Regions from separate parts of the Cellulomonas sp. PSBB021 genome, predicted to be linked through region 1. Evidence: riboswitches for the same ligand, from Rfam matches in the RefSeq annotation. Region 1 holds a riboswitch; each other region holds the start of a gene.
What was found. A riboswitch is a leader RNA that binds a small molecule or an ion and turns the genes downstream of it on or off. The one in region 1 is predicted to bind thiamine pyrophosphate.
Positions count from the first base shown of each region.

Region 2: another riboswitch for thiamine pyrophosphate. It lies ahead of thiM (hydroxyethylthiazole kinase); the one in region 1 lies ahead of CBP52_RS13055 (thiamine ABC transporter substrate binding subunit).
Region 3: another riboswitch for thiamine pyrophosphate. It lies ahead of CBP52_RS11200 (ABC transporter substrate-binding protein); the one in region 1 lies ahead of CBP52_RS13055 (thiamine ABC transporter substrate binding subunit).

Region 1 is NZ_CP021430.1:2,817,199-2,820,465, forward strand. Features, by position in the region: gene CBP52_RS13050 (iron ABC transporter permease) at 1-407, opposite strand, end outside; gene CBP52_RS13055 (thiamine ABC transporter substrate binding subunit) at 409-1,563, opposite strand; TPP riboswitch at 1,642-1,756, opposite strand; gene CBP52_RS13060 (DUF4235 domain-containing protein) at 1,828-2,097, shown strand; gene CBP52_RS13065 (NAD(P)/FAD-dependent oxidoreductase) at 2,132-3,267, opposite strand, start outside.
Region 2 is NZ_CP021430.1:783,186-786,452, forward strand. Features, by position in the region: gene CBP52_RS03535 (ExeM/NucH family extracellular endonuclease) at 1-1,389, shown strand, start outside; TPP riboswitch at 1,590-1,685, shown strand; gene thiM (hydroxyethylthiazole kinase) at 1,679-2,623, shown strand; gene thiE (thiamine phosphate synthase) at 2,620-3,267, shown strand, end outside.
Region 3 is NZ_CP021430.1:2,453,109-2,456,375, forward strand. Features, by position in the region: gene CBP52_RS11195 (ABC transporter permease) at 1-564, opposite strand, end outside; gene CBP52_RS11200 (ABC transporter substrate-binding protein) at 561-1,589, opposite strand; TPP riboswitch at 1,903-1,997, opposite strand; gene CBP52_RS11205 (FAD-binding protein) at 2,087-3,267, opposite strand, start outside.

The DNA.
Region 1 (3,267 bases):
AGCACGAACGGCACGGTGACGAGCGCGCGCACCGCGGCGCGGCCCGCGAACCGCCGCCGGTACAGCACGTACGCACCGGGCACGCCGAGCAGCACGCTGACGGTCGTGGCGAGGCCGGCCTGCGCGAGCGTCTGCCCGATGATCCGCCACGTGCGAGGACGCGCGAACACGTCCGCGAACCCCGACAGGTCGAGCCGCCCGTCGCTCACGAACCCCCGTCCGGCCATGACGGCGACGGGGTAGGCGAAGAAGACGACGAGGAACGCGAGCGGCACGAGGACCGCGACGGTCCAGGCCGCGCCCCGACCGAGCCCCGCTCCCCGCACGCGCACGCGGGCCGTCGGGCGCGCGGGCCCGCCGGTCGGTGCGTCGCGCACGGGGCGCGGGAGCTCGGTCGTCGCGGTCATGTCAGCCGATCACGGTCTGCGACCACGTCGAGAGCCACACGTCGCGGTTCGCGGCGATGTCGCCCGGTGCGACCTCGAACGGGTGCTCGGCCAGCGGCGCCCACAGCGTCCACTGCGCGGGCAGCACGACCTGCGAGCTCACGGGGTACATGTACATCGAGCCGGGGATGTCGACCTGCACCTCGTAGGACAGCAGGTAGTCGAGCAGCGCGCGCGCACCCGCGGGGTTCTCGGCGCCCGCGAGCACGCCCGCGTACTCGACCTGCCGGAAGCACGTGTCGAGCAGCGCCGAGGTCGTCGGCTCGTCGCCGCCCTCGGGGACGGTCGACGGCGGCGACGACGCGTAGGACAGCACGATGGGCCGCGGCCCGCCGCCGCCCCCGCCGGAGAAGTCGGTGAAGTACGCGTCGGACCAGCCGTCGGCGACCTTGAGCCCGTTGTCGACGAGCGCCTGCCAGTACTGCGGCCACTCGTCGCCCTTGGCGCCGATGGTCGCGAGCAGGAAGGCGAACCCGGGTGAGGAGGTCACCGCGTTGGGGACGACGAGCAGGTCCTCGTACGCGGGCTTCGTGAGGTCGTCGAGCGTCGTCGGCGGCTGCAGGTCGTGCTTCGCGAACCACTGCTCGTCGACGTTGAGGCACACGTCGCCGAAGTCGACAGCGGTGAGCGCGCCCGCGTCGTCGCCCTCGACCGCGAAGCCGATCGCGTCGTCCGCCGCGTCGCCCTGCGACCGGTACGGCTCGAGCACGCCCTCGGTGAGGGCGCGGGACGCGAACGCGTTGTCGATCCCGTACACGAGGTCACCCAGCGGCGCGTCCTTGGTGAGGACGAGCTGGTTGACGAGCGCGCCGGCGTCGCCGGGCTGGACCACCTGGACCTCGACGCCCGTGGCGTCGGTGAACTTCTCGAGCAGGCCGTCGGACAGCGCGAACGAGTCGTGCGTCACGAGGGTGACGGTGCCGCCGAGCTCGGCGGACGGGTCGGCGCCTGCCGTCCCCGTCGTGCCCGCGGTGGGGGTGCTGCCCGGCCGCGTGCTCTCGTCCGCGATCGCGCAGCCCGCGAGGACGAGCGCGGGGACCAGCAGGCCGCCGAGCAGCGCGGCCGTGCGGCGGGTGGGTCGGGATGCGCGGGTGCCGCGCACCGTCGGACCGGTCATGCGTTCTGCCTCCTGGCGTCGTCTGCGAGGAGGGGTCCACCGCCTCGTCGCACCGAGGACCCCGGCACGACGAGGCGGAGGTGAGAAGTCCCGACTCCCTACGCCGGTATCACCCGGATCAGGTTCGAGGGTCTGCGGCTGTCCCGCACTCTCAGCGCCCTGGTGTCAGCCCGGCGCTCCCCTGTCGTTCAGGGGTCGATGCTACCCGCGCCCGGACGCCGAGCGGCGCGCGCGGACCGCCCGTGGGCGGTAGCGTCGGCGTCCATGGCAGGCAAGCCCTCGACCCCCGTCCTCGCGAAGCTCGTCGGACTCGCCGCGGCCGCCGCGGCGGCGTGGGCGGCGAACCAGGTGATCACCCAGTCCTGGCAGGCCGCGCGCGGCCACAAGCCGCCGAAGGCGGAGGACCCGGGCGACTCGCAGCTCGCGGAGATCCTCGTGGCCGCGGCGCTGTCCGGTGCGGCGGTCGCGGTCGCTCGTGCGCTCGCGACGCGCGGCACGGCGCGCTTCGCGGTGAAGACCGACATCACCGACTGAGCCGGCCCCCGTCCCGTCGCCCGGCGCCCCGGCGTCAGGGGTGCAGGTCGGGCGCCTGCGTGATGCCGAAGACGTCCCGCAGCGCGCGCCGCGCCGCGAACCAGCCGCCGAGCCCGTGCACGCCGGGTCCGGGCGGGGTCGAGGCCGAGCACAGGTACACGCCGTCGAGCCCCACGGCGTACGGGTCGAGCCGCGGGGTGGGCCGCGCGACCATCTGCCACATGGTGACCGCGCCGGACGCGATGTCCCCGCCGACGTAGTTCGCGTTGTGGCCGGACATCCGCGCGGCGGGGACGCACCGGCTCGCGACGACGAGGTCGCGGAACCCGGGCGCGTACCGCTCGACGTGCGCGGTGACCGCCTCGGTCACGTCGACGTCCGACCCGGCGGGCACGTGCGCGTACGTCCACAGGGGACGCAGGCCGTCGACGACGCGCGTCTCGTCGACCACCGCGGGGTCGCTCAGCAACGTCATGGGCCGCTCGGGGTGCTGCCCGCGCGCGACCTGCGCCTCGGCGTCGGCCATCTCCCGGCGCGTCCCACCCAGGTGCACGGTGCCCGCGAGCGCGACCTCGGGGTCCGTCCACGGCACCGGCCCGGAGAGCACGAAGTCGACCTTGCTGGCGCCGTCGCCGTACCGGAACGCGCTCAACGCCCGCCGAGCGCGAGCGGGCAGCTCGTCGCCCAGCACCTCGACGACCGTGCGCGGCGTCGTGTCGAACAGGTAGGCGTGCGCGCCCGGCAGGTCGGCCGCGGTGCGCACCGGGTGGTCCGTGACGACCTGGCCGCCGTGCGCCTCGAGGTCGGCGCGCAGCGCGTCGGTGATGGCGCGCGAGCCGCCGCGCGGGATGGACCAGCCGGACCCGGCGTGCGCGAGCGACGCGAGCAGCAGCGCGGTCCCGGCCGCGGCGAGCGACGGCAGCGGGGTGCTCGCGTGCGCCGCGACACCCGTGAGCAGCGCGGGTGCGAGGTCCCCGGAGAACCGCCGGTCCCACGCACGGGTGCCCTGCTCGAGCACGGCGAACCCGAACGCCGCCGCGGTCGGCACGCCGCCGGGGAGCAGGCCGGGCGGGACCGAGCGCTTGTCACCGAGCGCGAGCCGCACCACGTGCGGCCAGTGCTCCGACAGCCGCCCGACGAGAGCACGCCACGCGGGCCCGTCCTCGCCGA
Region 2 (3,267 bases), 1.8 Mb from region 1:
TACGACGCGAGCCTGCCGGAGGGCAGCCGCATCACGTCGGTGACGATCGACGGCGAGCCGCTGGACGCGGACGCCGACTACCGCGTGGGGACGTTCTCGTTCCTCGCGACGGGCGGCGACAACTTCCGGGTGTTCACGCAGGGCAGCGACACGCGTGACTCGGGTCTGGTCGACCGGGACGCGTGGATCGCGTACCTGCGGGCGCACCCCGGCCTGTCGCCCGACTTCGCGCGGCACGCCGTGGCCGTGAGCGACGCACCCGAGTCGGTCGAGGCGGGCGGCAGGCTCGGGTTCGAGGTGTCGCACCTGGACCTCACGAGCCTCGGCTCGCCGCGCAACACGAGCCTGGACGTGCGGCTCGACGGTGAGTCGATCGGCACGGCGACGGTCACCGGCGGCGCGGCCACGGTGTCCGCGGTCGTGCCCGCGGGCACGGCGGCGGGGGAGCACGAGCTCACGCTCGTCGCGAGCCCCAGCGGCACCACGGTCCACCTGCGGCTCACGGTCGAGCCGGCGTCGTCCGGGCCGACCACCACGACGCTCACGATGACCGGCGACCCGGTCGCGGGCGCGACGCAGACGCTCGTCGCGACCGTGACGCCCGCGGGTGTGACCGGCACGGTGACGTTCGTCGACGGGAGCACCTGGCTCGGGACCGTCCCGGTGAAGCTCGGCCGGGCGAGCCTCGACGTCCGGCTGGGCGGGGGTACGCACGCCCTGCGGGCGGTGCTCGTCCCGGTCGACGAGGCATGGGAGGGGTCCGAGGGCTCGTTGTCCGTGACGGTCGCGAAGGCGACGTCGACGACCACGCTGTCCCTCGACCGGACGACCGTGTCGTTCGGCGGCACGGTCACCGCGACCGTGACGGTCACGTCGACCGGGGGCGCTCCCACCGGCGTGGTCCAGGTCCGCGAGGGCGCGAGGGTCCTCGGGGCGGGCACGCTCACGGGGTCGGGCGCGACGGCGACCGCGACGGTCGTGCTCCCGCGCACGCTCGCGCGCGGCACGCACACGCTCACCGCGGTGTACGGCGGCTCGGCGGACCTGACCGCCTCGACCTCCGCGCCCGTGCGGCTCACCGTCACCAGGGCGACGCCGACGATCGCGCTGTCGACCGCGTCGTGGACCGTCACCCGTGGCACGCGTCCGACCATCGCGGTCACGGTCGCCGGGGTGGCCGGTGCCCCCTCGCCGACCGGCAAGGTGACGCTCGAGGCCGGCGGCCGTCCGCTCGTCGCGACGCTCCAGAAGGGGAAGGCGACGTTCCGGCTGCCGGCGGTGACCCGTGACGTGACGGTCCGGGCCAAGTACCAGGGCGACGACTCGTACGCCTCGGTGTCCGCGGTCCGGACGCTCGTCGTGAAGCACGGGGGGCACGGCCGCCGCTGACCCGAGGGACGCGGCAGCCAGCACGCTCGAGGGGCGTCCGACCACCACGGTCGGGCGCCCCTCGCGCATGCCCACCTGTGCGGCCCACCGGCCGGTCGGCTCGCCCGGTCGTCGTCGACGCGCCCGCCGACGCCCGCCGACGCGCCGTCCGGTGGGCGGACGGAGGGCGGACGGCGGCGGTGCGCGCGGGCTACCCTGGCCGCACTGACACGGGGTGCCCTGCACGCAGGGCTGAGATCACACCCGCCGAACCTGATCTAGTTCGTACTAGCGAAGGGATGTCATCTCCATGACGTCTGCCGTCCCACCCTGCCCTCCCGCCGACGAGCGCTCCGACGAGCGCGCCGACGATCTAGGCGGCGCCCCGCCCCTGAGCCCCGGCAGGCTCGCCGCCGACGTGGCGCGGGCGCTCACGGAGGTCCGGGCACGCACGCCGCTCGTGCAGTGCCTCACCAACGAGGTGACGACGAACCTCGTGGCCAACGCGCTGCTCGCGGTGGGCGCCTCGCCCGCGATGACCGCGGTCCCGGGCGAGGCCGAGCAGCTCGCGGCCGTCGCGGGCGCGGTCCTGGCGAACCTCGGCACGCCCGGACCCGACCTGCGCGCGTGCCTCGAGCCCGCGGTCACCACGGCGCGGCGCGCCGGCGTGCCGTGGGTGCTCGACCCCGTGGCCGTCGGGGTGCTGTCGGTCCGCACGCGGCTCGCCGAGCAGCTCCTGGGCGCGCGGCCCGCGGTGGTGCGCGGCAACGCCAGCGAGGTCCTGGGCCTCGCGGGGCTCACGTCGTCGGGACGGGGCGTCGACGCGTGCGACGCCGTCGAGGACGCGCGCGAGGCTGCGGTACGCCTCGCGCACGCGACGGGCGGCGCGGTCGCGGTGTCGGGCGCGGTCGACCTCGTCGTCGCGGGTGACGTCGCCGTGCGCGTGTCGGCGGGGGACCCCCTGCTGACGGCGATCACCGGCGCAGGGTGCGCGCTCGGCGCGCTCGCGGCGGCGTTCGCCGCGGTCACCGACCCGCTCACCGCGGCGGTCGGCTCCTCGCTGGTTCTCGGGCTCGCGGCGGAGCGCGCCGCGTCGGTCGCGCGCGGTCCGGGCTCGTTCCAGGTCGCGCTGCTCGACGAGCTGTACGGGCTGCGGCCCGAGCACGTCGTCGGGCTGGGTGACCGGCTGGTCGTGGAGCCCGCGCGCATCGGCGCGCCCAGGGCCGCGACCGCGCCCGTCGGGGCACCCGCGTGACCGGCGCGGCGGGTGCGTCGCGGCGCCCCCCGTTCCCGGGCGGTCCGTACCTCGTGCTCGACGCGGACGTGTGCGCGGCGGCCGGCCGCGCCCCCGCCGGCGTCGCGGCGGCGGCGGTGCGCGCGGGCGTCGGCGTGGTGCAGGTGCGTGCGACGCGCGCGGGGGTGCGCGACCTGGTCGCGCTCACGACCGCGGTGGCGGAGGCCGTGCGCACCGCCGGACCCGCGCTGCTCGTCGTCGACGACCGCGTGGACGTGGTGCTCGCGGCACGCGCCCGCGGTGCGGTCGTGGACGGTGTGCACGTCGGCCAGCGGGACCTGGAGGCCTCCGACGCGCGTGCGTTGCTCGGCCCCGACGCGGTCGTGGGCGTCTCGGCGGCACGACCGCACGACGTGCGCGCGGTCCCGGCCGACCTGGTCGACTACGTCGGGAGCGGGCCGGTGCGGCTGACGCCGACCAAGCCCGACGCCGACGTCGCGCTCGGCCTCGACGGTCTCGCCGCGGCGGTCGCGAGCACCCGGCTGCCGGTCGTGGCGATCGGCGGGCTCGACGCGCGTGACGTCGACGCCGTGCGGACGGCCGGCGCCCACGGGCTCGCGGTGGTCTCGGCGGTGTGCTCCGCGCCCGACCCGTCCGCCGCGGCC
Region 3 (3,267 bases), 360 kb from region 1:
GACGACCGCGTACGTGACCGCGATGCGCAGCGCCGTGAAGAACCGCGGCAGCGCCCCGGGCAGGCGGACCCAGCGCAGCTGCTGCCACCGCGAGGCGCCCATGCTCGTGAGCAGCGCGGTCGCGCCCGGGCCGGCCGCGCGCAGGCCCTCGACCAGCCCGACGACGAGCGGGAAGAACGTCACGAGCGTCACGACGAGCACCTTGGGCAGCAGCCCGAACCCGAACCACAGCACCACCAGCGGCGCGAGCGCGACCACGGGGATCGTCTGCGACGCGACGAGCACGGGAACGATCCCGCGCCCGACCGCGGGCACCAGGTCGACCAGCAGCGCGAGCGCCCACGCGACCAGGACCGACACCCCGAAGCCCGCGGCGGTCACCCCGAGCGTCGCCGTGGTGTGCTCTGCCAGGACGTCGCGGTGCGCCCACGCCTGCTCGGCCACCCGACCGGGCGTCGGCAGGAGCCGCGGGTTCGCGACGCTGAGCGCCGCGACCTGCCACACCGCCCCGAGCACCGTCAGCACGAGCAGCACCGGCAGCGCCCGCGCGGCGCCGCGGGTCACGGCTCCCCCAGCAGGCTCGTCGTGAACGTGGTCGACCAGTCCGGACGCTCGGCGAGCGGCTCGCCGTCCGGCCCCGCGAGGATGCCCGCGTCGAACAGGAAGTCCCCGTAGCCGGAGACCTGGTCGAGCGTCATGGTGCCGACCGAGCCGTCGTCGGCGCGCAGCCAGTCGGCGGACAGCATCCGCTGGCTCTGCGTCACCAGGTCTGGGTCGGCGAACGCGTCCGGGTTCTGCTCGACGAGCAGCGCCGCGGCCTCGTCGGGATGCTCCGCCGCCCACGCGTACCCGCGCTGCAGAGCCCCGACGAACGCGCGCGCCGCCTCGGGCTCGTCGGCGACCCACTGCCGCGAGGCGTCCACCACCACGGCGTACGCGTCCGGGAAGCCGTGGTCCGTGTACTCCAGGTAGCGCATGGGCGTGCCCGCGCGCTCCGCCTCGATGCCCTCCCACGCGACGTACGGGATCGTGAAGTCCGCCTCGCCGGCGTACAGCGCCTCGTACGCCGACGAGCCGAGCACGACGGTCGTGAACTCGCCCGTCCCGCCGTCCGCGCGGATGACCTCCTGCAGCAGCGGGACCTCACCGGGCGCGCCGAAGCCCGCGTAGATCAGGCCGTCCAGGTCGCGCGGGCTGGTGATGCGCTCGTCGTCGGCGCGCACGCCGATCGCGGTCGCCCAGTGCTGCAGGACCGCGAGCACCGCGACGACGTCCGCGCCGGCGGCCTGCGCGATGAGCGACGAGTCGTGCGTGCTGATCCCCGCCTCGGCGGCGCCCGCGTCGACCAGCTGGTCCGGCGCGGTGTCGCTGTACGGCAGCACCTGCACGTCCAGCCCCGCGTCGGCGAACCAGCCCTGCGCGAGCGCCACGTACAGGCCGGTGTGGTTGGTGTTGGGCGTCCAGTCGAGCGCGAACCGCACGCGGGTGAGCCCGTCGTCGTCGCCCGACGACGGACCGGCGCACCCGGTGGCGAGCGACGCGACGACGAGCAGCGCGGCAACCCGCGCCCGGACGGTGGTGCGAGACATCGAGGACCTCGTTCAGCAGAAGGACCGAGCACGCCGCGGCGGTCGCGCGCACGGCGCAGCAGCCCGCGACGAGCGCGCGCGAAGGCCGCATCCGCAGCCGGATGCGCTGTCGGTGCAGGGACGGGTGCGGCATCCGTCGCCGGGAAGGCGGGGCATGCTGCACTCGTCGCTGCATCCGTCGCCGCGGACGGAGCGGCGGGTGGCGCGGACCGGCGTGGACGTCCGGCTCGCGCGGGCGAGGAGCGCGCGGCGGCTACGCGCGCAGGTGCTCGCGGGGCGGTCTCGGGGAGAGAGGCGTGCGGTGCGGACGCATGCGGGTCATGCGCGACATCCCTTCGCTAGTGCTACCTAGATCAGGTTCGACGGGTGTGATCTCAGCCGCGCTGTGCGGCACCCCGTGTCACGGAACGGGCCCACCGTAGTCCGGTCTGCCCCCTTCGCCCCCACCCCTGTCCACCCCTCGGATGCGCGCCGTCACCGTGCCGGCGGCGGGTCCGTCAGTGGACGTTGCCGTGGTCGCGGAACTCGCGCCAGACGTTCTCGAAGAAGTCGTCGTCCTCGGGCAGCGGGCGGCGCGGCCGCCACCGGAGCACCGGCTCGCCGGCGGGGTCGTCGGGCGCGCGTCGGACGACCCCGCGCCAGCCCTCGCCGGGTTCGGCGGGCGACGACGATCCCGCGGCCGTCGGCGGCCGCCACGCGGCCTCCTGCACCTCGTCGTCGAGCGCGCCCTCGTCGAGACGGAAGCGGAACACCTCGGGCAGGTCGAGCTCGTCGTCGGACCGGGGGCCGTACCCGACGCGCGGCAGCTCGCCCGCCGGGTCGGAGTACAGGACCGACCCGCGTGAACGGCCGCCGTGCGCGACGTAGTCCGCCATCGCGGACAGGTACACGTACGCGGCGGTGAGGGTGTCGCGGACCAGGAACACGCGGTTGACCGAGCGACGCGACGACGGGTCGGCGCTCACGGTCCGCTCGTACTCGGCGAGCCAGGCGTGCACCTGGTCGAGCGCCTCGTGGATGGACTTCTCGGAGCGCACGGGCCCGGCCTTGGCGCTCATGAGCTCCTGGACGCGGCGCAGCAGGTCGCCCGTGTCCTCGTCCCACCCGTCCGCGGCCCGCCCCGCCGCGGCGGCGACGAGCCCGGTCGCGGCCGCCTGGACCGGCGCGGCAGCCGCGGCGTACCGGTCGAGCGCGACGGGCGGGTCCGTGCGGCGTGCGACGATCATCTGCGCGGCCCGCGTCGCCCCGACCTGCCCGCTGTTCAGCGCCGCGCCGCCGGGGCGGTACACGCCGTGCGCGCCGCCGGCCTCGCCCACGGGGAACAGCCCGCGCACGTTCGACTCCCACCACGCGTCGACCACGAGCCCGCCGTTGTTGTGCTGCGCGCACACGTCGACCTCGAGCAGGTCGGTCTCGAGGTCCACGTACGGGTTCTTGGGCAGGTAGAACTGGTACGCGGGCTCGTTCATGCGCCGCAGCCGCTGCACCGGGGTGCCGAACAGCACGCCCGCGCGCTCCAGGTAGTCGCGGGCCTCGGGGCTGAGCGCCGCGGGGTCGAGCTCGTCGCGCATGGGGTTGCGGCGGAAGTCGAGGAACACGCGCCGCCCGCGCAGCACGGTCTCGCGGTACACGAGCAGGTCGACGAGCGACGAGCCGTCGCGCGCCTTGCGCACGTCGA